2 regions of the Pseudomonas sp. GL_093 genome follow, and region 1 is predicted to be linked to the other one. Evidence: riboswitches for the same ligand, from Rfam matches in the RefSeq annotation. Region 1 holds a riboswitch; the other holds the start of a gene.
What was found. A riboswitch is a leader RNA that binds a small molecule or an ion and turns the genes downstream of it on or off. The one in region 1 is predicted to bind cobalamin.
Positions count from the first base shown of each region.

Region 2: linked by a shared signal. The riboswitch ahead of cobO (cob(I)yrinic acid a,c-diamide adenosyltransferase) and the one ahead of AC3IUE_RS18655 (CbtB domain-containing protein) in region 1 are both predicted to bind cobalamin.

Region 1 is NZ_CM174448.1:4,081,586-4,093,180, forward strand. It holds gene cobN (cobaltochelatase subunit CobN) at 1-3,197, opposite strand, end outside; gene cobW (cobalamin biosynthesis protein CobW) at 3,201-4,262, opposite strand; cobalamin riboswitch at 4,361-4,573, opposite strand; cobalamin riboswitch at 4,750-4,978, shown strand; gene AC3IUE_RS18655 (CbtB domain-containing protein) at 5,100-5,303, shown strand; gene AC3IUE_RS18660 (CbtA family protein) at 5,315-6,022, shown strand; gene AC3IUE_RS18665 (cobalamin biosynthesis protein) at 6,019-6,432, shown strand; gene cobM (precorrin-4 C(11)-methyltransferase) at 6,516-7,262, shown strand; gene nfuA (Fe-S biogenesis protein NfuA) at 7,423-8,007, opposite strand; gene AC3IUE_RS18680 (fatty acid cis/trans isomerase) at 8,206-10,500, opposite strand; gene metH (methionine synthase) at 10,656-11,595, shown strand, end outside.
Region 2 is NZ_CM174448.1:1,966,051-1,977,645, forward strand. It holds gene AC3IUE_RS08905 (AI-2E family transporter) at 1-1,056, shown strand, start outside; gene hda (DnaA regulatory inactivator Hda) at 1,287-1,991, shown strand; gene AC3IUE_RS08915 (C40 family peptidase) at 2,206-2,853, shown strand; gene AC3IUE_RS08920 (C40 family peptidase) at 3,020-3,556, shown strand; gene AC3IUE_RS08925 (O-methyltransferase) at 3,572-4,225, shown strand; gene AC3IUE_RS08930 (PQQ-dependent sugar dehydrogenase) at 4,364-5,677, opposite strand; gene AC3IUE_RS08935 (hypothetical protein) at 5,746-6,330, opposite strand; cobalamin riboswitch at 6,485-6,719, shown strand; gene cobO (cob(I)yrinic acid a,c-diamide adenosyltransferase) at 6,802-7,413, shown strand; gene AC3IUE_RS08945 (cobyrinic acid a,c-diamide synthase CobB) at 7,410-8,810, shown strand; gene bluB (5,6-dimethylbenzimidazole synthase) at 8,807-9,457, shown strand; gene cbiB (adenosylcobinamide-phosphate synthase CbiB) at 9,454-10,362, shown strand; gene cobD (threonine-phosphate decarboxylase CobD) at 10,355-11,347, shown strand; gene AC3IUE_RS08965 (cobyric acid synthase) at 11,344-11,595, shown strand, end outside.

The DNA of each region.
Region 1 (11,595 bases):
CCCGCGCCATAGGCACCGGGTTTGGCGCCAAAGATGCGCCAACCGGCCTGACGTTTGGCCGCGTCTTCATCCAGCCCCGATTGCATCAATGCTTCGCGCTCGGCACGCACTTTGGCCGCCAAGGGGTTGAGGTCGTCCGGCTCGTCGAGGGCGGCGACCGCTTGCACGGCGGCGTCGAACAGACGGATCAGATTGGCAAAGGCATCGCGGAAGAATCCGGACACGCGCAACGTCACGTCCACGCGCGGACGGTCCAGCAGACTCAGCGGCAGAATCTCGAAGTCGTCGACTCGCTGACTGCCGGTGGCCCAGACCGGGCGCACGCCCATCAGCGCCATGGCCTGGGCGATGTCGTCGCCACCGGTGCGCATGGTCGCCGTGCCCCACACCGACAGGCCGAGCTGGCGCAGGTGATCGCCGTGGTCTTGCAGGTGTCGCTCAAGAATCAGGTTGGCCGACTGGAAACCGATGCGCCACGCGGTGGTGGTCGGCAGGTTACGCACGTCCACCGAGTAGAAGTTGCGACCGGTCGGCAGCACGTCGAGCCGACCGCGACTCGGCGCACCGCTGGGGCCGGCGGGCACGAAGCGACCACTGAGAGCGTCGAGCAGACCGCGCATTTCCGCCGGGCCGCAGGCGTCCAGACGCGGAGCGACGACTTCGCGCAGGCTGTCGATGATGGCGCGGACGTCCGACCAAGTGGCCTCCTGTGGGAGCGAGCCTGCTCGCGAAAGCGGTGGGTCAGGCAAATCAATGTCGACTGACACTCCGCTTTCGCGAGCAGGCTCGCTCCCACAGGGGCCGGGCTCAACCTCGATACTCAACGTTTGCGAGATCAGTTGAGCGGCAAACAGTTCCAGACGTTCGCGGGTATCACCTGCCGTGCGCCAGGCTTCATCGGTGAGGGTTTGCAGTTCAATCGGACGCGGCCCGATCCAAGGTTCGGCGAGTGCGCAATCCAGTGGATCGAAGCCCAACGTGAACGCCTTGGCCAAGGCCCGCAGCAGACTCGATTGCGCCCCCCGCCCATCGCCACGTGGAATGCGCAACAACGCCAGCAAGGTGTCGATGCGCAAACGCCCGGTCGGTGATTCGCCGAAAATGTGCAGACCGTCGCGGATCTGCGACTCTTTCAAGTCGCACAAATAGGTGTCCAGACGCGGCAACCAGATCGCCGCATCGGCATCACTGTCGAGTTTTTCGTCCAGTTGCAGTTCACGGTCGATGTGCGTCTCGCGCACCAGTTGCAGGATGTCGCGCTGCAATTCCCGAGCACGGCGCGGATCGAGCAATTGCGCTTCGTAATACTCGTCGGCGAGTAATTCGAGGTTGCGCAACGGGCCGTAAGTTTCGGCGCGGGTCAGCGGCGGCATCAGGTGATCGATGATCACCGCCTGCGTACGGCGCTTGGCCTGGGCGCCCTCCCCCGGATCGTTGACGATAAACGGATAGATGTTCGGCAACGGCCCAAGCAGCGCATCCGGCCAGCAATTCTCGGACAGCCCGACGCCTTTGCCCGGCAGCCATTCGAGGTTGCCGTGTTTGCCGACGTGGATCACGCCGTGGGCGCCGTAAGTGTTGCGCAACCAGAAGTAGAACGCCAAGTAACCGTGAGGCGGCACCAGGTCCGGGTCGTGATACACCGCACTCGGGTCCACCTGATAACCCCGCGCCGGTTGTATGCCGACGAAGGTCAGGCCAAAGCGTAGCCCGGCGATCATCATTCGCCCGCCACGGCACATCGGATCGTTTTCGGGCGAGCCCCAACGTTCCAGCACGGCCTGCCGATTGGATTCGGGCAAGGCGTTGAACATCAGCAGGTAGTCGTCCATCGCAAGGCTTTGCTGACACGGACGCTGGTCGAGGGTGTCGAGGTCGTTGCTGACGCCGCCGAGTAACTGCTGGATCAACGCGGTGCCGCTATCAGGCAACTCGGCCGGCAGCGGATAACCTTCTTTATGCAGCGCACGGAGGATATTCAGCGCAGCGGCCGGGGTATCGAGGCCGACACCATTGCCGATGCGACCGTCACGGGTCGGGTAGTTGGCGAGGATCAGGGCGATACGTTTTTCAGCGTTGGGCACCCGCGCCAGATCGATCCAGCGTCGCGCCAGTTCGGCGACAAAATCCATGCGCTCCGGTTGTGGCCGATAGCAGACTACGTCCGATTGGCTGCGCTCGCTGCGCCAGGCCAGGTCTTTGAAGCTGATCGGTCGGCTGATGATCCGCCCGTCCAGTTCCGGCAGCGCGATGTGCATCGCCAGATCACGCGGACCTAGGCCTTGTTCGCTGGCGCGCCAACCGGGTTCGTTGTCCTGGGCGCAAATCGCCTGGATCACCGGGATGTTGCGGCGAAACGGTCGCAAGTGCGGTGCTTCAGGACTGGATTGAGCGAAACCGGTGGTGTTGAGAATTACGCCGGCCTCGACTTCATCCAACAGGTCCTCGACCACCGTCAGGCAGCCGGGTTCTTTCAAACTGGCCACGGCAATCGGCAAAGGGTTCAACCCCGCCGCCTGCAAGCGCTGGCAGAAAATATCGATGAATCCAGTATTGGCCGCCTGCAAATGCGAGCGGTAGAACAGCACCGCCGCGACCGGTTGATCGGCCTGCCAGTCGGCTTGCCAATCCTTCAGTTCAGCGGGGCTTTTTTGCGGGTGGTAAATCGCTGTGCGCGGCAGGGTTTGCGGCTCGGCCCAGGCGTAGTCGCGATCCAGCCAGCGATTGGCGAGGCAGCGGAAAAAATCCAGGGCATTGCTCATGCCGCCCTGACGCAGAAACTGCCAGAGCCGGTCGCGGTCTTCCGCGCCCACCGTGCTTAGCTCGCTGAGTTCCGGGTCCGGGCGATCATCGCCGGGCACCAGAATCAGCTGCACGCCGCGTTCCGACAGTTGCACCAGTTGCTCGACGCCGTACCGCCAATAGGCGATGCCGCCGTGCAGCGAAATCAGAATCACCTTGGCGTGGCGCAGCACTTCGTCGAAGTAGAGATCGACCGACGCGTGGTTCTGCACCTGCATCGGGTTGGCCAGGCGCACGCTCGGGTAGTCGTCGGGCAGTTGCTGCGCGGCTTCGGCGAGCAGCGCGAGGCTGGAGTCGCCGCTGCACAGGATCACCAGCTCGGCGGGGGTTTGTCCAAGGTCGGCAATGTTGTCATCCGACACGAAACCGCCGGGCTGGGTCCTGAGCAGGTGCATGGCTTAAACGCTGAGCGCAGCGCGCAATTGCGCTTCAAGCAGAGTGGCGTCCAGCTCCTGACCGATCAACACCAGACGCGTGGTGCGCGCTTCGTCGGCGCCCCACTGACGGTCGAAGTGCTTGTCGAAACGTGTGCCCACGCCCTGGATCAGCAGGCGCATTGGTTTGTTCGGGATCGCCGCGAAACCTTTGACGCGCAGGATGCCGTGTTGGACCACCAGTTGAGTCAACGCGTCCAGCAGCAGGCTTTCGTCGGCTTGCGGCAATTCGATGGAGATGGAGTCGAAGGCATCGTGGTCGTGATCATCTTCGCCTTCATGGTGGTGATCGTGATGGCTGTGACGGCTGTCGATGTGTTCTTCGGAGCCGGCGCCGAGGCCGATCAGCACGTCCAGTGGCACGCGACCGCTGCTGGCTTCGATGACTTTCACCGCTGGCGGCAGTTCTTCAGCCACTTCCAGGCGCACACGGGCCAGGTCTTCAGGGCTGATCAGGTCGGCCTTGTTGAGGATCACCAGGTCGGCGCTGGCCAGTTGGTCGGCGAACAGCTCGTGCAGCGGCGATTCGTGGTCCAGGTTCGGGTCGAGTTTGCGCTGGGCATCGACCTGGTCCGGGAAAGCCGCGAAGGTGCCGGCGGCGACCGCTGGGCTGTCGACTACGGTGATGACCGCGTCAACGGTGCAGGCGCTGCGGATTTCCGGCCACTGGAAGGCTTGCACCAGCGGTTTTGGCAGGGCCAGACCAGAAGTTTCGATCAGGATGTGATCGAGATCGCCGCGACGGGCGACCAATTCGCGCATCACCGGGAAGAATTCTTCTTGAACGGTGCAGCACAGGCAGCCGTTGGCCAGTTCGTAGACGCGGCCGTTGGCTTCTTCTTCAGTGCAACCGATGGAGCACTGCTTGAGGATTTCGCCGTCGATGCCCAGCTCGCCGAACTCGTTGACGATCACCGCAATGCGGCGGCCCTGAGCGTTGTCGAGCATGTGCCGCAGCAAGGTGGTTTTGCCCGAGCCGAGGAAGCCGGTAACGATGGTGACGGGGAGTTTGGCCAGTGTTTTCATCGGATGCCCTTTGGCAAGGTGGCGGGCATACGGGACGACGACCGCTGCTGCATAGGCGCGCGGAAGATTTCGCCACCGGATCACCCCGCCCGGTTGTAGTGAGAATTCGTTTCGAGGCAGGTCTCCTGGCTGACGGTGTGCCAATCGTTCGACTGGCGTTGGCTGCGCCTTCCCGCGAACCCTTTGCACAGGGTTTGCAGTGGCGTGGCAGCGAACATCACCGTTCACAGTTGCGGGGGCAGCCGCGGCATCGACCGCGTTCCCTTCTTAGCTTCGGCAGACGCCGAAGAACCTCGAAAGCGCAAGGCTACGCATCGTGTGGGGGCGGGTCAATGTCTTGTGGCGCCCTCACTGGCCCCATCGCGAGCAGGCTCGCTCCCACAGTTGATCGCATTCCCCTGTGGGAGCGAGCCTGCTCGCGATGAAGTCGCCTCGGCCCCAAGTTGAGAACCCATGCCAATTGACTCTCCGCCCCCGCCCATGCTCTCCTACACGCCTTGTTACGGGTGCCCTTCACAGGGTGAAACGGGAAACCGGTGAATCATGTGCTTTACTCTAAAGTCATGTCAGTCCGGTGCTGCCCCCGCAACGGTAAGCGAGCGAAGCGTCAGATCCACTGTGCCAGCAGTTCGGCATGGGAAGGTGATGCTTGCAGGTCAAGGCGAAAGCCAGTGCCCCTCGTGAGCCCGGAGACCGGCCCGCAACACAAAGTGACCATTACGATCACTGAATAACAAACCCGCGGTGGGCGGGCGCTGTTTGAACCTCTGCGTGCCCGACTCGCAGGGGTCTTCCATGCGCTCTAAATCACCCGCTGACAGACCAGAGGGAAGCGCCATGTCGATCATCAGCAGCACCGGCAGCAACACCGATAAAAGCACCGCCAGCACCACCAATACCCTGACTCAACGCCTGACCGCCGCCGTGTGCGCGTCGATCCTGGGTGCGTGCCTTGTGTATTTCGCCGGTTTCTCGCACATCGAAGCGGTGCACAACGCCGCTCACGATACCCGCCACAGCTCTGCATTCCCGTGCCATTGAGACCTGCTGACATGATCAAGCGTATTGCGCAAACCGCAGGGTTCACCGGGCTGCTGGCCGCCCTGCTGCTGACTCTGCTGCAAAGCTTCTGGGTGGCTCCGCTGATTCTGCAGGCCGAGACTTACGAAAAATCCGAGCCCGCTGCTGTTGAGGTTCACGAACACGCCGCAGGTGCTGTCGCCGCTCACACCCACGATGCTGAAGCCTGGGAACCGGAAGACGGCTGGCAGCGCGTGCTGTCCACCACCGGCGGCAACCTGGTGGTAGCGGTCGGTTTCGCCCTGATGCTGGCCGGTCTTTACACCTTGCGCGCGCCGACCAAAACCTCCCAAGGCCTGCTTTGGGGCCTGGCCGGTTACGCGACGTTCGTGCTGGCACCGACTCTCGGTCTGCCGCCTGAGCTGCCGGGCACTGCCGCAGCTGATTTGGCGCAACGGCAGATCTGGTGGATCGGCACGGCTGCCTCCACCGCGGTCGGCATCGCATTAATCGTGTTCAGCCGTCACTGGCTGATGAAAGTGCTCGGCGTGGCCATTCTGGCTGTTCCTCATGTGATCGGCGCACCACAACCGGAAGTCCACTCGATGCTGGCTCCAGAAGCCCTGGAAGCTCAGTTCAAAATCGCTTCGCAGCTGACCAACATGGGATTCTGGCTGGCCTTGGGCCTGATCAGTGCCTGGTTGTTCCGCCGCAAAAACGATGGTCAATACCACGCATGACTGAGATCAGCGCAGCGCCGACTTTAGTGGTCGGCCTGGGCTGCCAGCGCGGCTGCCCCGTCAGCACGCTGCGGGCGCTGCTCGATCAGGCGTTACAGGCTCATAAAATCGGACTTCACCAGATCAAGGCGCTGGCCAGCATCGACCTGAAGCGCGAAGAGCCTGGCTTGATCGAATTGGCCGAACAACTAGCACTGCCACTGATGTACTTCAGCAGCGAACAATTGGCCGGCTATCAACCGCAACTCACCCATCATTCGGACATCGCGTTCGAACGCACCGGCTGCTACGGCGTCGCGGAAAGTGCCGCCCTGGCCCTGGCCGAACACCTGGCCCAGGCACCGGCAAAATTGCTGATTTCACGACAAAAATATGCCCAGGCCACCTTGGCATTGGCCTGCGCCGCCTAAAATCCTCGATAATCCTCGCCTTCGATCATGAGCAATCTTCATCTGAAGCCTTGCTCAGCCCCTTTTTCTCACAGGAACCGACGATGACCGTCTACTTCATTGGCGCAGGTCCCGGCGACCCGGAACTGATCACCGTCAAAGGCCAACGGCTGATTCGCAACTGCCCGGTGATCATCTATGCTGGCTCCCTGGTGCCCGCCGCCGTGCTGGAAGGCCATCGCGCCGAACAGGTGGTCAACAGCGCCGAACTGCACCTGGAACAGATCATCGAGCTGATCAAATCCGCCCATGCCAAGGGTCAGGACGTGGCTCGGGTGCATTCTGGCGATCCGAGTCTTTATGGCGCCATTGGCGAGCAGATTCGCTACCTGCGCGAACTCGACATCCCGTTTGAAATCATTCCCGGCGTCACGGCCACGGCGGCCTGCGCGGCGCTTCTGGGCGCGGAACTGACGTTACCGGACGTGTCACAAAGCGTGATCCTGACCCGCTACGCCGACAAGACCGCGATGCCCGCCGGCGAAGAGCTCGGCAGCCTGGCGCAGCACGGGGCGACCATGGCGATCCATCTGGGGGTCAATCATCTGGAGAAGATCCTGGCCGAATTGCTGCCGCATTACGGCGCGGATTGCCCGATTGCGGTGATTCACCGGGCGACCTGGCCGGATCAGGACTGGGTGGTGGGGACGCTTGAAGACATTGCCGCGAAGGTTGAAGCCAAGGGGTTTCGGCGCACGGCGTTGATTTTGGTGGGCCGGGTTTTGGGCAGTGATCACTTCAGTGAGTCGTCGCTGTACCGTGCCGGGCATGCGCATTTGTATCGGCCATAGGGCCTCATCGTCGGAACGCCGCCCGGAGCAAGCTCGCTCCCACAGTTGACCGCATTCCAATGTGGGAGCGAGCCTGCTCGCGAAGGCGTCAGTGAATTTCACGCTTAAAAAAACGGCACTCACGGGTGCCGTTTTTTTATGTCTGCAGCGAACACCTTACTTAGTAGTAGGCGTTTTCTTTCTGCGTGTGGTCGGTGACGTCACGAACGCCCTTGAGCTCGGGAATGCGCTCGAGCAAGGTGCGCTCGATGCCTTCGCGCAAGGTAACGTCTGCCTGGCCGCAGCCCTGGCAACCGCCGCCGAACTTCAGCACGGCGATGCCGTCTTCGACCACATCGATCAGGCTGACCTGACCGCCGTGGCTGGCCAGCCCCGGGTTGATCTCGGTTTGCAGGTAATAGTTGATACGCTCATTGACCGGGCTGTCGGCGCTGACCATCGGTACTTTGGCGTTTGGCGCCTTGATGGTGAGCTGGCCGCCCATACGGTCGGTGGCGTAGTCGACTACCGCATCGTCCAGGAACGCTTCGCTGAACGAGTCGATGTAAGCGGTGAAGCTTTTGAGCCCCAGCGCCGTGTCTTCAGGTTTTTCTTCGCCCGGCTTGCAATAAGCAATGCAGGTTTCGGCGTACTGAGTGCCAGGCTGGGTGATAAAGACGCGGATGCCGATGCCTGGGGTGTTCTGCTTGGAGAGCAGATCAGCCAGATAATCGTGGGCGGCGTCGGTAATGGTAATAGCGGTCATGGAAACTCCTCGCAGGCTTGGGCGCAGTTTACGCCAATCATCGCGCCGTACAAAGTCCTAGTATTTTTGTCGGGAAAGAAACGGAGATCCCCTGTAGGAGTGAGCCTGCTCGCGATGGCGTCAGTTCAGCAAAATCGATGCTGACTGTAAGGATGCTATCGCGAGCAGGCTCACTCCTACAGGAGGAAGCGGTCGGACTCAAAGATTCTCGTACCTATTCATGTCCAGCACGCCCTCTTCCACCGGTTCGGTCTCGTGGACGTACCGGCTCAGGTCATGGAAGTAGAACCAGAACTGCGGATGGCTGCGGCGAATGCCCCAGCGCTCGACGATTTTTTCGAATCGATCAGCGTCCTTGGCGTTTTCCATCTCGTCCACGAACTCAGGCACTTGCTCGGCCGGGATGTTGAACATGAAGTTCGGATAGCTGCTGAGCACGCCCGGAAAAATGGTGATCGTGTCGAGCCCCGGTTGATAACGCAGGGATTCACCGAGCAGAAACGCGACGTTACTGTGCGTGCGGTTGCGCAGCAGGCTGTAGACCTCGCGCTTGCCGCTCGCCGTTTCGATGCGCAGCAGGGTCGCTTCCGGCAACTGATCGATAACCTTCAGCCCGGCCGCCGGACGCGAAGTCAGGCGACTCAACGCCTGTTCGGCGCTCTGCAAGGCCAGATCGATGTTCGGCCGTGAGCAATAAGCGCCGTCACAACGGTTGATCGGATCCGGTTTGGCGTTGAGGTCGCCGTAACGGGTGAGCAACTGTAGGGCGAAATCGCGTTTCGGGTCTTTTTCGTCCAGTACCAGCGCCGTCTCTTTGTCGTTGTCGATGGCCTCGTAGTCCAGCCACATCTTGAATTTGCCGCCGCTCTGGTACCAGTCGTCGAGGTAGTCGTCGCGCGAATTGGCCGGCATCAGGCGCAGAAAATTCTGCTCGGCGCCGTTGCGGATCAGGTCGAAGTACAGGCGCGTTTGCGCCTGATGGGAAACATTGCCGAACACGTCGAAGTTGACCGCCAACTGGTAATACGTGCGCTCCAGCAGCGGGAAGTCGAACAGCCACATCGTTTGCGGCACGTCACCGATCAGGCCTTTGTTCACCGAGGCACTGTCGAAATGCCGGAAGATCGTCAGCAAGGCGTTATCGTTACCGGCCCATAAGGTCGACCAGCTCGGCGCCGGCGCATCGGCATAACTGTCACGGCGCAGCGCCTCGTACTCGTTACGCTTGTCGCGGTAGTCATGCCACAGGCTCAGGACGCTGCCGACATCGTCATTCTGCCCCGGCATCGCCAGCAACGGCGTGGCCTGGCCGCGATACTTCGGATCGATGATGTAGAGGTCGTGCTCAGGCGCCTGGAACATTGCCCAGAAGTTATCGCGGATCACGTCGGTGGCGATCTGGCCGCGGCACACCGGGCCGCGAATAAACGTACGGACGAAGTATTCGGCGTTATCGAGCATGAATTGATAGCGCGCCTGGGCCGGGATCGCCTCGAACGTGGTGAACGGATTGGCCCGACGCTCCGGCCCGTAGCCCGGCAAGGCGTGGACCTGCCAGTTGCCGTTATAGAAGAGGCTTTTAATCCGTGCCATCTTCGCCGCGCTCAACGGGTAGGTGATGTGGGTCTTTTGCACAATCACGCCTTGCACCGGCCACAAGCGGTAATACACCTGAGTGCCCGGATCGTCATTCGGGCGGCGTGTATTGATCAGATCGATCGGCTGGCCGGGCGGCGTGCGCGAACGCACCCACTGAAAGAAATGCCCCGGCTCGCCGTCCTTGAAGTAGAGATGAGCGAGAAACCAATGCTCGAACAACCAGCGCCCCACCAGGCTTTGCCGTGCGCCCGGTGCATTGAGCAGGTTTTCCCACTGCACCACCTGCAAGACTTCTTTGGCGCTCGGCACAAGACCTTGCTCGTCAATCGGCGCGCCGGACGCCAGCCAGCGTTGCAGCGTCTGGTATTGCTGGTCGGTCAGGCCAGTGACCGCCAGCGGCATGCCCTCTTGGGGATGTGATTTGGCGTAGCCGTCAAACTCGGCCGGCAGGGCGCACATGTTTTCCCGGTTCAGACCAAGGACGATGTCCTCCGGCAACCTGGCGTTGGGTTGCAAGGGGGTTTTGTGGCCCAACTCAAGCATCCGCGCCATCAACGCGGCCTGACTGCCCTGAGCGTCGAGCACCGAATAGAAGTCCTTTTGCTGCCAGGCGCGTTTGCCGAAGGCGTCATAAAACAGCCGGGTCGGCGCGACAGCCTGGCGGCGATCGCCAACGTAGACCGGGATCTTGGTTGCGCCACGGGCAGCCCCTTCGCCACTGCCCAGATTGAGCTGACAGGCGGCGTCATAGCAGGCATGGCAGGCCACACACTTTTCGGTGAAGATCGGTTGGATGTCGCGGCTGTAGGAAATGGCAGAGGAAATGGCCGGATCCTGCGCGGCAGCGCCCCAGCTTAAAAACAGCAAAACAATGCTGATGACGCGATAAGACATGTCCCTGGTCCCGATCATGAAAAAACGCCGCGATTCTACCGGTCTGCCCGCCGCCCCAACATGAGCGATATTCATGCAAAACCGGGACATGCTCTAAAACCGCACAGGTTTGCTATTATCCCGCCCCTTCGTCATGGTCTTTCCGAGTAGTCCAAATGTCCGATCGCAGTGTTCGCCTTCAAGCTCTCAAGCACGCCCTCAAAGAGCGCATCCTGATTCTCGATGGCGGCATGGGCACGATGATCCAGAGCTATAAACTCGAAGAGCAGGATTACCGCGGCAAACGCTTCGCCGACTGGCCAAGTGACGTCAAGGGCAACAACGACCTGTTGATCCTGACGCGCCCGGACGTGATTGGCGCCATTGAGAAAGCCTACCTGGATGCCGGCGCCGACATTCTGGAAACCAACACCTTCAACGCCACCCAGGTGTCCCAGGCCGACTACGGCATGCAAGGCCTGGCGTACGAGCTAAACGTAGAAGGCGCACGTCTGGCGCGCAAGGTCGCAGACGCCAAGACCCTGGAAACCCCGAACAAGCCGCGCTTCGTCGCGGGCGTGCTCGGCCCTACCAGTCGCACCTGCTCACTTTCGCCTGATGTGAACAACCCCGGCTACCGCAACGTAACCTTCGATGAACTGGTGGAAAACTACACCGAGGCCACCAAAGGCCTGATCGAAGGCGGCGCCGACCTGATCCTGATCGAAACCATTTTCGACACCCTGAACGCCAAAGCGGCGATCTTCGCGGTGCAAGGTGTGTACGAAGAGCTCGGCGTCGAGTTGCCGATCATGATCTCCGGCACCATTACCGATGCCTCCGGCCGTACGCTCTCCGGCCAGACCACCGAAGCGTTCTGGAACTCCGTGGCCCACGCCAAGCCGATTTCGGTCGGCCTGAACTGCGCCCTCGGCGCCAGCGAATTGCGTCCGTACCTGGAAGAGCTGTCGAACAAGGCCAGCACCTACGTTTCCGCGCACCCGAACGCCGGCCTGCCGAACGAATTCGGCGAGTACGACGAACTTCCATCGGAAACTGCCAAGGTCATCGAAGAGTTCGCCCAAAGCGGCTTCCTGAACATCGTCGGCGGCTGCT
Region 2 (11,595 bases), 2.1 Mb from region 1:
TGGTTCTGGTTGGGTGGGGTGGTTCTGCTCTGCGTGTTTGTCTGGCTGTTGCATCCGATCCTGACGCCGTTTCTGGTGGCGCTGCTGTTGGCTTATCTGTTCGATCCATTGGTGGATCGGCTGGAAAAGGCCGGTCTGTCTCGGACTTGGGGCGTGGTGGCGGTGTTTGCGCTGTTTACCTTGATCTTCACGACACTGCTGTTGGTGTTGGTGCCGATGCTCGCCAAGCAGTTGTTTCGTTTGTACGAACTGATGCCGCAGATGCTCGACTGGTTGCAGCACACCGCACTGCCGTGGGCGCAATCGAAATTCGGACTCTCGGATAATTTCTGGAAGTTCGACAAGCTCAAGGCAGCAATCAGTGAGCACATGGGCCAGACCACTGACATTGTCGGGGTCGTGCTGAGTCAGGCGACGGCTTCCGGGCTGGCGCTGATTGGTTGGCTGGCGAATCTGGTGCTGATCCCGGTGGTGAGTTTCTATCTGCTGCGGGACTGGGACCTGATGATGGCCAAGATTCGCGGTCTGCTGCCCCGTGATCGCGAGGAACGCGTTGTAATCCTGGCGGGTGAATGCCATGAAGTGCTGGGTGCATTCGTGCGCGGGCAGTTGCTGGTGATGGTGGCGTTGGGCGTGATCTACGCGGCCGGCCTGATGTTGGTAGGGCTGGAGCTGGGGCTGTTGATCGGGTTGATTGCCGGTCTGGCGGCGATCGTGCCGTACATGGGGTTCGTTATCGGGATCGGTGCGGCTTTGATTGCCGGGCTGTTCCAGTTCGGTGGCGATCTGTATCCCATGATCGGAATCGTCGCGGTGTTCATGGTGGGGCAGGCGCTGGAAGGCATGGTGCTGACGCCATTGCTGGTGGGGGACCGGATCGGTCTGCACCCGGTGGCGGTGATCTTCGCGATTCTGGCGGGGGGCGAGCTGTTCGGATTTACCGGCGTGCTGCTGGCGCTGCCGGTGGCGGCGGTGATCATGGTGCTGGTGCGCCATGTGCATGATTTGTATAAAGATTCGGATATGTACAGCGGTGTTGATGAGCCCGAGCTTTAAGTGGCTCTGATCACGCGTCGCGGGCAGCCTGGTGCATCGCCAGGTTGACCCGAATCCCTCGCGAGGCGGTCACATGCGCCGCCAAAGAAACTGGCATAAAACCAGTGTGTTAACGCAAACCTTTGATTTTGCTTGTGGTCTGTCGCATTGTGCGACCCGCCTCACGGGTATAAACTTCGCAAACTTTACACAGAGGCCACTAACGGTTCCTTTGGAACTGTTCAGTCAGCATGAAACCGATTCAGCTGCCCCTAGGTGTGCGTCTGCGTGATGACGCTACCTTTATCAATTACTATCCAGGCGCCAATGCCGCTGCACTCGGCTATGTCGAGCGGCTATGCGAAGCCGACGCCGGCTGGACCGAAAGCCTGATTTATCTCTGGGGCAAGGACGGGGTAGGGCGTACGCACTTGTTGCAGGCGGCTTGCCTGCGCTTCGAGCAACTGGGGGAGCCGGCGGTGTATTTGCCGTTGGCCGAACTGCTTGATCGCGGCATCGCCATCCTCGACAACCTCGAACAGTACGAACTGGTCTGCCTGGATGATTTGCAGGCGGTGGCCGGTCGGGCGGATTGGGAAGAGGCGCTGTTCCATCTGTTCAACCGTCTGCGTGACAGCGGTCGACGCCTGTTGATTGCCGCTTCGACATCCCCGCGTGAACTGCCGGTGAAGCTGGCGGACCTCAAATCCCGTCTGACGTTGGCCTTGATCTTTCAGATGCGTCCGCTCTCCGACGAAGACAAATTGCGTGCCTTGCAACTGCGCGCCTCTCGTCGCGGTCTGCACCTGACCGATGAAGTCGGGCATTTTATTTTGACCCGCGGTACGCGCAGCATGAGTGCACTTTTCGAGCTGCTTGAGCGCCTCGATCAGGCCTCCCTCCAAGCTCAGCGCAAGCTGACGATTCCCTTCCTGAAAGAAACCCTGGGCTGGTAAAGCCAAGGCCTGTAGCGGGGTTCGGCATATTTCAGGCGCCAAGAAATCCGCTTTCCTACAGGGTCGTAGGCCGCGCGAACGTCTAAAACGGGCTTAAGCGCTTAGATGTAAACGAGAAACCGAGAAGTCACATAAAGATCGATTGAATTTGCAAATGAGGTTGATAGTAGGCATAGTCTCGGCTTCTTTAGAACTATCAGCCACGGTCGTGCCCATGCTAAATCGCTTTGCACCCCTCGTGCCCCTCGCACTCGTCACCCTGTTGTTCGGTTGCGCTGCTCACTCTCCAGTGTCTCAGCAAGAGCAACAACAGCAGGTCAAAAATTCTGCTACCGCCCAATCTTCCGCTTATCAGCAAGCTCTTTTCCAGGAAGAGGCGGCCACCGAAAAAGAACTGGCAGACTTCGCCGGCGGCAAGTCGTACCAGCTTCCGGTTCTGGCTGACAGCATCCTCGAACGCGGCATGTCCCTGATCGGTACCCGTTACCGTTTCGGCGGCACCTCCGAAGCTGGCTTTGATTGCAGCGGCTTCATCGGTTACCTGTTTCGTGAAGAAGCCGGCCTGAACCTGCCACGCTCCACTCGCGAAATGATCAACGTCGACGCTCCGCTGGTTTCTCGCAGCAAACTGGAGCCGGGCGACTTGCTGTTTTTCGCCACCAATGGCCGTCGCGGCCGCGTCAGTCACGCCGGGATCTACCTGGGTGACAACCAGTTCATCCATTCCAGTAGCCGCAAAAGCGGTGGTGTCCGGATCGATAACCTGGGCGACAGCTACTGGAGCAAAACCTTCATCGAAGCCAAGCGCGCACTGGCGATGGCGCCGACTGCGTCCCCGGCGATCGTCACGGCTCGCAAGTAAGCGGACTTTTTGTAAGGTGAACTTAAAGTCTTACTTGAAGTTTGCCACGTAGCAGCTAGAATCCTGATCTATTATTGATGGCAAACCGCCTGCGTCCTGCGCAGGCGGTTTTCTTTTCTGCGCCCCCTGCAGAAAAAAGCCGCAGCCAGATCAGGATGCTCTGCATATGTCGACGTCGGCCCGCCTCGCAATCATGTTCTTCGCAGCGCTGCTCAGCGCCTGCGCCAGCCGTACACCGCCCCCTGCGCCGGTGGTTCGTCCACCCATTATTTTCAGTTCCTCCCAAGCATTCTCCCCTGAGGCAGAAGACGTATTGTTCCGTGCGCTCGGCCTGGTGGGCACGCCGTATCGCTGGGGTGGCAACACGCCGGATTCGGGTTTCGATTGCAGCGGACTGATCGGTTATGTTTACCGTGACGTCGCCGGCATTTCTCTGCCGCGCACCACGCGCGAGATGATCAGCATGCAGGCGGCCAGCGTGGGCAAGGAAGGGCTGCAAACCGGTGACCTGATCTTCTTCGCCACCAATGGCGGTTCTCAGGTCAGCCACGCCGGGATCTACGTCGGCGAAGGTCGCTTCGTCCATGCACCGGCCACCGGCGGCACGGTGAAGCTCGACAGCTTGTCCAAAGCTTACTGGCAGAAAGCTTATCTGAGCGCCAAGCGCGTCTTGCAACCTGAGCACTTGGCACGCAACCCCTAAATGGCAGAGGTTGTCATGACCGCTCGCACACTTAATCTCGACGATTCCCTGTATCAATACCTGCTCGACGTTTCCCTGCGCGAAACGCCGTTGCTCAAGCGTTTGCGTGACGAAACCCAGGCGCTGCCCATGGCTCGCTGGCAGGTGGCGCCGGAGCAAGGTCAGTTCCTCGCGCTATTGGTGAAACTCACCAGCGCCAAGCGTCTGCTGGAAGTGGGCACCTTTACCGGTTACAGCGCCTTGTGCATGGCGGCTGCATTGCCAGATGACGGTTCGCTGATCTGCTGTGACATACCTGGCGACTACAACGCCACTGCGCGCCGTTACTGGCAGGAAGCGGGGCTTGCCGAGCGGATTGATCTGCGTCTGGCGCCCGCGCTGGAAACCCTGGCTCAGCTGGATCAGCAAGCGCCATTCGACCTGATCTTCATCGATGCCGACAAAGCCAACTACCCACGCTATCTGGAGCACGCATTGCGTTTGCTGCGCGTTGGCGGCCTGGCGGTGTTTGATAACACGCTGTGGAGCGGACGGGTGCTTGAGGACAATCCCGAGAGCGAAGACACCCGAGCCATCCAGGCGCTCAATCGCGCCTTGAAGGATGACTCGCGTGTGGATCTGTCGTTGTTGCCTTTAGGTGATGGGCTCACGCTCTGTCGTAAGCGCTAAACGCGGTCCTTGTGGGAGCGACGGTGCGACGATTCGACCTGCTCGCGAATAGCGGTGGGTCAGGCAAATTCAATGTCGAATGTGCCGGCCTCATCGCGAGCAGGCTCGCTCCCACATGGGTTATGTGTTGTTCGAAATTTATTTAACCGCCGACACGCGCCACACCTTGTTGCCCACGTCATCCGCCACCAACAAATCACCCTGCCGATCAATCACCACACCCACCGGCCGGCCCATGGCTTTTTCCTCGTTGTTGAGGAAACCGGTGAGCACATCAATCGGCTGCCCGGTCGGTTTTCCTGCGCTGAACGGTACAAAAATCACTTTGTAGCCACTGTGCGGTTTACGGTTCCACGAGCCATGCTGGCCGATGAATGCGCCTTCCTTGAATTGCGCCGGCAGTCTGTTGCCTTCAGCGAATGTCAGGCCCAGCGATGCGGTATGTGGGCCGACCGCGTAGTCCGGAGCGATGGCCTTGGCCACCAGGTCGGGGTTTTGCGGCTCGACGCGGATGTCGACGTGCTGACCGTAATAACTGTAAGGCCAGCCGTAGAACCCGCCGTCCTTCACAGAAGTGATGTAGTCCGGCACCAGGTCGCTGCCGATTTCGTCGCGTTCGTTGACCGCCGTCCACAGTGCGCCGCTCCGAGGTTCCCAGGCCAGACCGTTTGGATTACGAATCCCCGAGGCGAAGATTCGATGATTGCCGGTGGCGCGATCCACTTCCCAGATCGCCGCGCGACCTTCTTCCTTGTCCATGCCGTTTTCGGCCACGTTGCTGTTGGAGCCCACCGTGACGTACAGCTTGCTGCCGTCCTTGCTGGCGATGACGTTTTTGGTCCAGTGGTGATTCAGCGTACCGCCCGGCAGGTCGATCACCTTCATCGGCTGTGACTTGATCGCCGTCTCGCCGTTTTCATAGTGGAAGCGCAGCAGGCGGTCCGTGTCGGCGACGTACAGGTCATTGCCGACCAGGGTCATACCGAAGGGTGAGTTGAGGTTTTCCAGGAACACTGTGCGGGTTTCGGCGACGCCGTCGTGGTCCTTGTCCCGCAGCAGCGTGATGCGGTTCGGGCTCGGTACTTTGGCGCCGGCACGGCCCATGACTTTGCCCATCACCCAACCACGAATGCCTTTGCCGTCATCGGGTTTGGGTGGTGCGTTGGTTTCGGCGACCAGCACGTCGCCGTTGGGTAATACATAGAGCCAGCGCGGGTGATCGAGACCTTCGGCAAAAGCCGCCACCTGAGTCCCCGTCGCGGCGATGGGTTTCGTGCCGTCCGGCCAGCCGATCGCCGGGGCGATGTTCACCGTCGGGATCAGGGTTTTATTCGGTTCTGGCAGCTTGGGTGACGGGCCGTAGCCGTCGGTGACTTGCAGCCTGGCGGTTTCACCACAGGCCGCAAGCCCTCCGGCGAGCACGATGACGAGAGCGAGCGGGGGCTTGCGCATGCTGATCTTCCCTATGAATGCATTGACCTAATCAATAGAGAAGCGCAGGTGCGCGATGGTTCAACCGGTCAGCCGCGGGCTTCCTTGAACAGCACGGCAATGCCGGGGTGATAGTTGCCGGCTTCGTTGCGTAACTTGCGATAGGCGTAGGGGAAATACCAGGCCACCGCGCAGGTGTGTTCCTTTTGCAGGTCGTCGAGCATGTCCTGGAGTTCTTCCGGGGTGGCGCTTTGTTGGGCTTTTTGCGGCGCGACGAACAGGCAGCCGAGTTTCAGGTCGCTGGCGTAGCTGATGCGCTTGGCGTCGCTGGTGATGTCTTGTAATGCTTGCGTCAGGTTCAGGCTGTTGACGCGTGGCCAGCGCTGGGTCGCCTGAAGGTAAGCGCGTTCTTCGCTGGTCGCGATAAACAGATCGGCTCGGCCATTGCGTTCGCCTTCTTCGGTCTGTTTGCGGGTCGGTGTTTGTTGCAGCGTAACCATTTCCGCCATCCAGGCCGCGGCGGACAGCAGGCTCAGGTTGGCTTTTTCGTCGAACCAGTAAGGCGTGTCGTTATCGCCGCGCACGGCGTTGTAGCGGTCGATACAGTCAAACCAGCGTTCCAGCACCGGGCGCAGGAATTCCAGCTTCGGATTGCTGATGATCATGCCTTGCATGTGGCTCACCCTTGTTCTTGTGTTGTGAGGTTGTGGCTCTTTGATATCACTGCTGAGAGTGTGGCACAAGATTGGCGTCAGATAATTGATCGACGGCAGTTATTCGCTCGCAGGCCGCCCGTCTTCAATTGACGCTCCATCCCCAACCCTCTAACCTTCGCGGCTTGTTTCAGGTGCTCTGTGACCTTGGTCGACAGAGTGAAACAGGGAAGCCGGTGAGTGACTCTCTTCAAGCGACGAAGAGCCATGATCCCGGCGCTGCCCCCGCAACGGTAAATGAGTAAAGACTGCGCCTTGAGCCACTGTGTCGACTGTCGACATGGGAAGGCGCGCAGTCAGGCAAAACGCCGCTCATGAGCCCGGAGACCGGCCTGATCCATCCAGCGGCATCACGGTGGGCGATGCCAGGCTTTTTTGCCGTCTATTCTTGTGCCTGCCCGCCGTTATCCAGCCTCAACGGAGAGCTCCCCCATGACTGATACCCCCGATCGTGACGAACGTCATCTGGCGCGCATGCTGCGCAAAAAAGCCGTGATCGACGAACGCATCGCCAATTCCCCGAATGAATGTGGCCTGCTGCTGGTGCTGACCGGCAACGGCAAAGGCAAAAGCAGCTCGGCTTTCGGCATGCTCGCCCGGTCCATGGGCCACGGCATGCAGTGTGGTGTGGTGCAGTTCATTAAAGGGCGCAGCAGCACCGGCGAAGAACTGTTCTTCCGGCGCTTCCCGGAACAGGTGCGTTTTCATGTGATGGGCGAGGGCTTCACCTGGGAAACCCAGGATCGCCAGCGTGACATCGCCGCCGCTGAAGCCGCATGGGCGGTGTCGCGCGAATTGCTGCGTGATCCGTCGATCGGCCTGGTGGTGCTGGATGAATTGAACATTGCGCTCAAGCACGGTTATCTGGATCTCGATCAAGTGCTCAGCGACTTGCAGGCCCGTCCGCCGATGCAGCACGTGGTGGTCACCGGTCGCGGCGCCAAGCCGGAGATGATTGAACTGGCTGACACCGTCACCGAAATGGGCGTGATCAAGCACGCGTTCCAGGCCGGGATCAAAGCGCAAAAAGGCGTCGAATTGTGAGTCAACCACGTCATTGCCCGGCGGTATTGATTGCCGCGCCGGCCTCCGGTCAGGGCAAGACCACCGTCACCGCCGCACTGGCCCGTTTGCATCGCAATCAGGGGCGCAAGGTGCGCGTGTTCAAATGCGGCCCGGACTTCCTCGACCCGATGATTCTCGAGCGCGCCAGCGGTGCGCCGGTGTATCAACTGGACATGTGGATGGTCGGCGAGCAGGAAAGTCGTCGACTGTTGTGGGAAGCCGCCGGTGAAGCCGATCTGATCCTCATCGAAGGCGTCATGGGGTTGTTCGACGGTACGCCGTCCAGCGCTGATCTGGCGCGGCATTTCGGCGTACCGGTGCTGGGTGTGATCGACGGCACCGCCATGGCCCAGACCTTTGGCGCACTGGCGTTGGGGCTGGCGCGTTATCAGCCGGACTTGCCGTTTGCCGGTGTGCTGGCCAACCGCGTCGGCACCCTGCGTCACGCGCAACTACTGGAAGGCAGCCTCACTGAAGGCTTGCGCTGGTACGGCGCCTTGTCCCGGGAAACCGGGATCGAATTGCCGAGCCGACACCTCGGGCTGGTTCAGGCCAGTGAGTTGAACGATCTTGATCTGCGCCTCGATGCGGCGGCCGATGCGCTGGCCAGCAGTTGCGAGGTCGCGCTGCCACCGGCGGTGGAATTCGCCGCTCCAGATGTGATCGCGGCAGAACCGTTGCTGGCCGGCGTGCGTATTGCCGTGGCCCGTGACGAAGCGTTTGCCTTCACCTACGGTGCTAGCCTGGATCTGCTCCGCGCCATGGGCGCCGAGTTGCTGTTTTTCTCGCCGATCCGTGACACGCAATTGCCGGAGGCAGACAGCCTCTATCTGCCGGGCGGTTATCCCGAATTGCACCATGTGGCGCTGTCACAGAACACCACGATGCTGGACGCAATCCGCGCTCACCATGCGGCGGGCAAGCCGTTGTTGGCCGAGTGCGGCGGCATGCTGTATCTGCTCGATTCGTTGACCGATGTCGAAGGTACCCGCGCTGAACTGGTCGGCTTGCTGGCGGGGGATGCGGTGATGCAAAAGCGTCTGGCCGCGTTGGCGTTGCAAGCGGTCGAGTTGCCGGAAGGTTCGTTGCGCGGGCACACCTATCACCATTCGCTGACCAGTACCGAGCTTGAGCCGATTGCTCGTGGCTTGAGCCCGAACGGTGGGCGAGGGGCAGAGGCGGTTTATCGTGAAGGGCGGATGACCGCCTCTTATGTGCACTTTTATTTCCCGTCCAATCCCGCCGCTGTAGCCGCATTATTTGCGCCTGACCTTGAGGCCGCCATCGCGAGCAAGCTCGCTCCCACAGTTGACTGCGTTTCTTCAGGCAGCACACCTTCCAATGTGGGAGCGAGCCTGCTCGCGAAGAGGCCATGAGCAACAACGCATTTTCCGAAGCCGAGCGCGCGGCGGTCTACCGAGCCATCGGCGAACGCCGCGACATGCGTCATTTCAGCGGTGGCACCGTCGAGCCCGAGTTGCTGCGGCGCCTGCTCGAAGCCGCGCATCAAGCGCCGAGTGTCGGCCTGATGCAGCCCTGGCGGTTCATCCGCATCAGCGATCGAGCCCTGCGCGGCAAGATCCAGTTGTTGGTTGAAGAAGAACGCATCCGCACCGCTGAAGCCCTCGGCGAGCGCACCGACGAATTCATGAAGCTGAAAGTCGAAGGCATCAACGACTGCGCCGAGGTGCTGGTCGCCGCGCTGATGGACGATCGAGAGCGTCATATCTTCGGCCGCCGCACTTTGCCGGAAATGGACATGGCGTCATTGTCCTGCGCGATCCAGAACCTCTGGCTGGCCTCCCGCGCTGAAGGATTGGGCATGGGCTGGGTGTCGCTGTTCGAGCCGCAAGCCCTGGCGGACCTGCTGGGTTTGCCCGTCGGAGCCAAGCCGTTGGCCGTTCTTTGTCTCGGTCCGGTCAAGGAATTCTATCCGGCGCCGATGCTGGTACTCGAAGGCTGGGCGCAGGCGCGTCCGCTCAGTGAGCTGTTGTATGAAAATTATTGGGGAGTGAGTCAATGAGTGTGGCGTTGTTGAGTGTCGCCGCGGTTGCGCTGGATGCGCTGCTGGGTGAACCCAAACGCTGGCATCCGCTGGTGGCGTTCGGCCGTTTTGCCGAGCGCATCGAGCAACGGTTCAATGGTGAGGGTCGCGGCTGGCGCAGCCATGGCGTGACTGCCTGGGTGATCGCGGTGTTGCCGCTGACCCTGCTGGCCACGGCGTTTTCCTGGGCGCCCTATGTCGGCTGGATCGTCGAGATTCTCGTGCTCTATTGCGCCCTCGGCATGCGCAGCCTCGGTGAGCACGTTACGCCTGTGGCCAAGGCGCTGCGCAGCGATGATCTGGACGAGGCGCGCAAACGTGTCAGTTATCTGGTCAGCCGCCAGACCAGCGAACTGGATAAAACCGAAGTCGCCCGCGCCGCCACGGAGTCTGTCCTGGAGAACGGCAGCGACGCGGTATTCGCTGCGCTGTTCTGGTTTGCTGTGGCCGGCGCGCCTGGCGTGGTGCTCTACCGTTTGAGCAACACGCTGGATGCGATGTGGGGTTACCGCAACGAACGTTTCGAGCGTTTCGGCTGGGCGGCGGCAAAGATCGACGACGTCCTCAACTACATTCCTGCGCGCTTGGTCGCATTGACCTACGCGCTGCTGGGCAAAACCCGTCTGGCGCTGAAATGCTGGCGCACACAGGGCCCGACCTGGGACAGCCCGAATGCCGGTCCGGTGATGGCGGCCGGTGCCGGTGCGCTCGGCGTCGAGTTGGGCGGGGCGGCGATTTATCACGGTGAACTGCATCAGCGTCCGCCACTGGGCGAAGGCGTGCCGGCGGACGCCGACTCCATCGACCGCGGCTGGCAATTGGTCCAGCGCGGGGTATGGTTATGGTTGCTGATCCTCTGCGTGGGGGCTGAATTTTATGCTTGAGCACGGTGGTCGGTTACGCAAGGCGGCGCTCGATTACGGCATCGCCGAAGCCGATTGGCTCGACCTGTCCAGCGGCCTCGCGCCCTGGCCGTTTCCGGTCCCGGAGATTCCGTTGCGGGCCTGGGCGCGTTTGCCGGAAACCGATGACGGCCTGGAGCAGGCGGCCTGTGATTATTACGGCGCCGCTCAGGTGCTGCCGGTGGCTGGCTCGCAAATGGCGATCCAGTTGCTGCCGCGTTTGCGCCGGGCCGGCAAGGTCGGCGTGCTCTCGCCGTGTTACGCCGAACACGCCGAAGCGTGGCGCCGTAACGGCTACATCGTGCGTGAAGTGCTGGAGCAGGAAGTCGACTTCTTTCTCGACAGCCTCGACGTGCTGGTGGTGGTCAACCCGAACAATCCTACCGGCCTGAGCCTGACACCGAGTCGGCTGCTCGACTGGCACTCGCGGCTGGCCCAGCGCGGTGGCTGGCTGGTGGTGGACGAGGCGTTCATGGACAACACACCGCAGCTGAGCCTGGCACCTTTTGCCAATCAGGTCGGGTTGATCGTGCTGCGTTCCTTCGGCAAGTTTTTCGGCCTGGCCGGTGTGCGTCTGGGTTTCGTCCTGGCTGAGCGCAAGTTGCTCAAGTTGCTGGCCGAGCAAGTGGGGCCGTGGGCGGTCAGCGGGCCGACGCGGGTGCTGGGGCAGGCCTGTCTGCTGGATACCGAAGGGCATGTCCGGCAACGGGTTCGCGCTGATGAAGCCAGCGAGCGTCTGGCGCTGCTGCTTGAACACCACGGTTTCAAACCCCAGGGTGGCTGCGCCTTGTTTCAATGGCTGATCACCGACCGTGCCGAAGACCTGCATGAGTTCATGGCCCGGCGCGGCATTCTGCTGCGGTTGTTCACCCACAACAGCAGCGTGCGTTTCGGCTTGCCCGCCGATGAAACCGAGTGGACACGTCTCGCGCAAGCGTTCGAAGCCTACGCCAAGGAAACCCAATGACTACGTTGATGGTGCAGGGCACCACTTCCGACGCCGGTAAAAGTACGCTGGTGACGGCGTTGTGCCGCTGGGTCACGCGTCAGGGCGTCAGCGTCGTGCCGTTCAAACCACAGAACATGGCGCTTAACAGTGCCGTGACCGCCGACGGTGGCGAGATCGGTCGTGCGCAAGCGGTGCAGGCTCAGGCCGCCAACCTTGAGCCGCACACCGACATGAACCCGGTGCTGCTCAAACCCAACAGCGACACC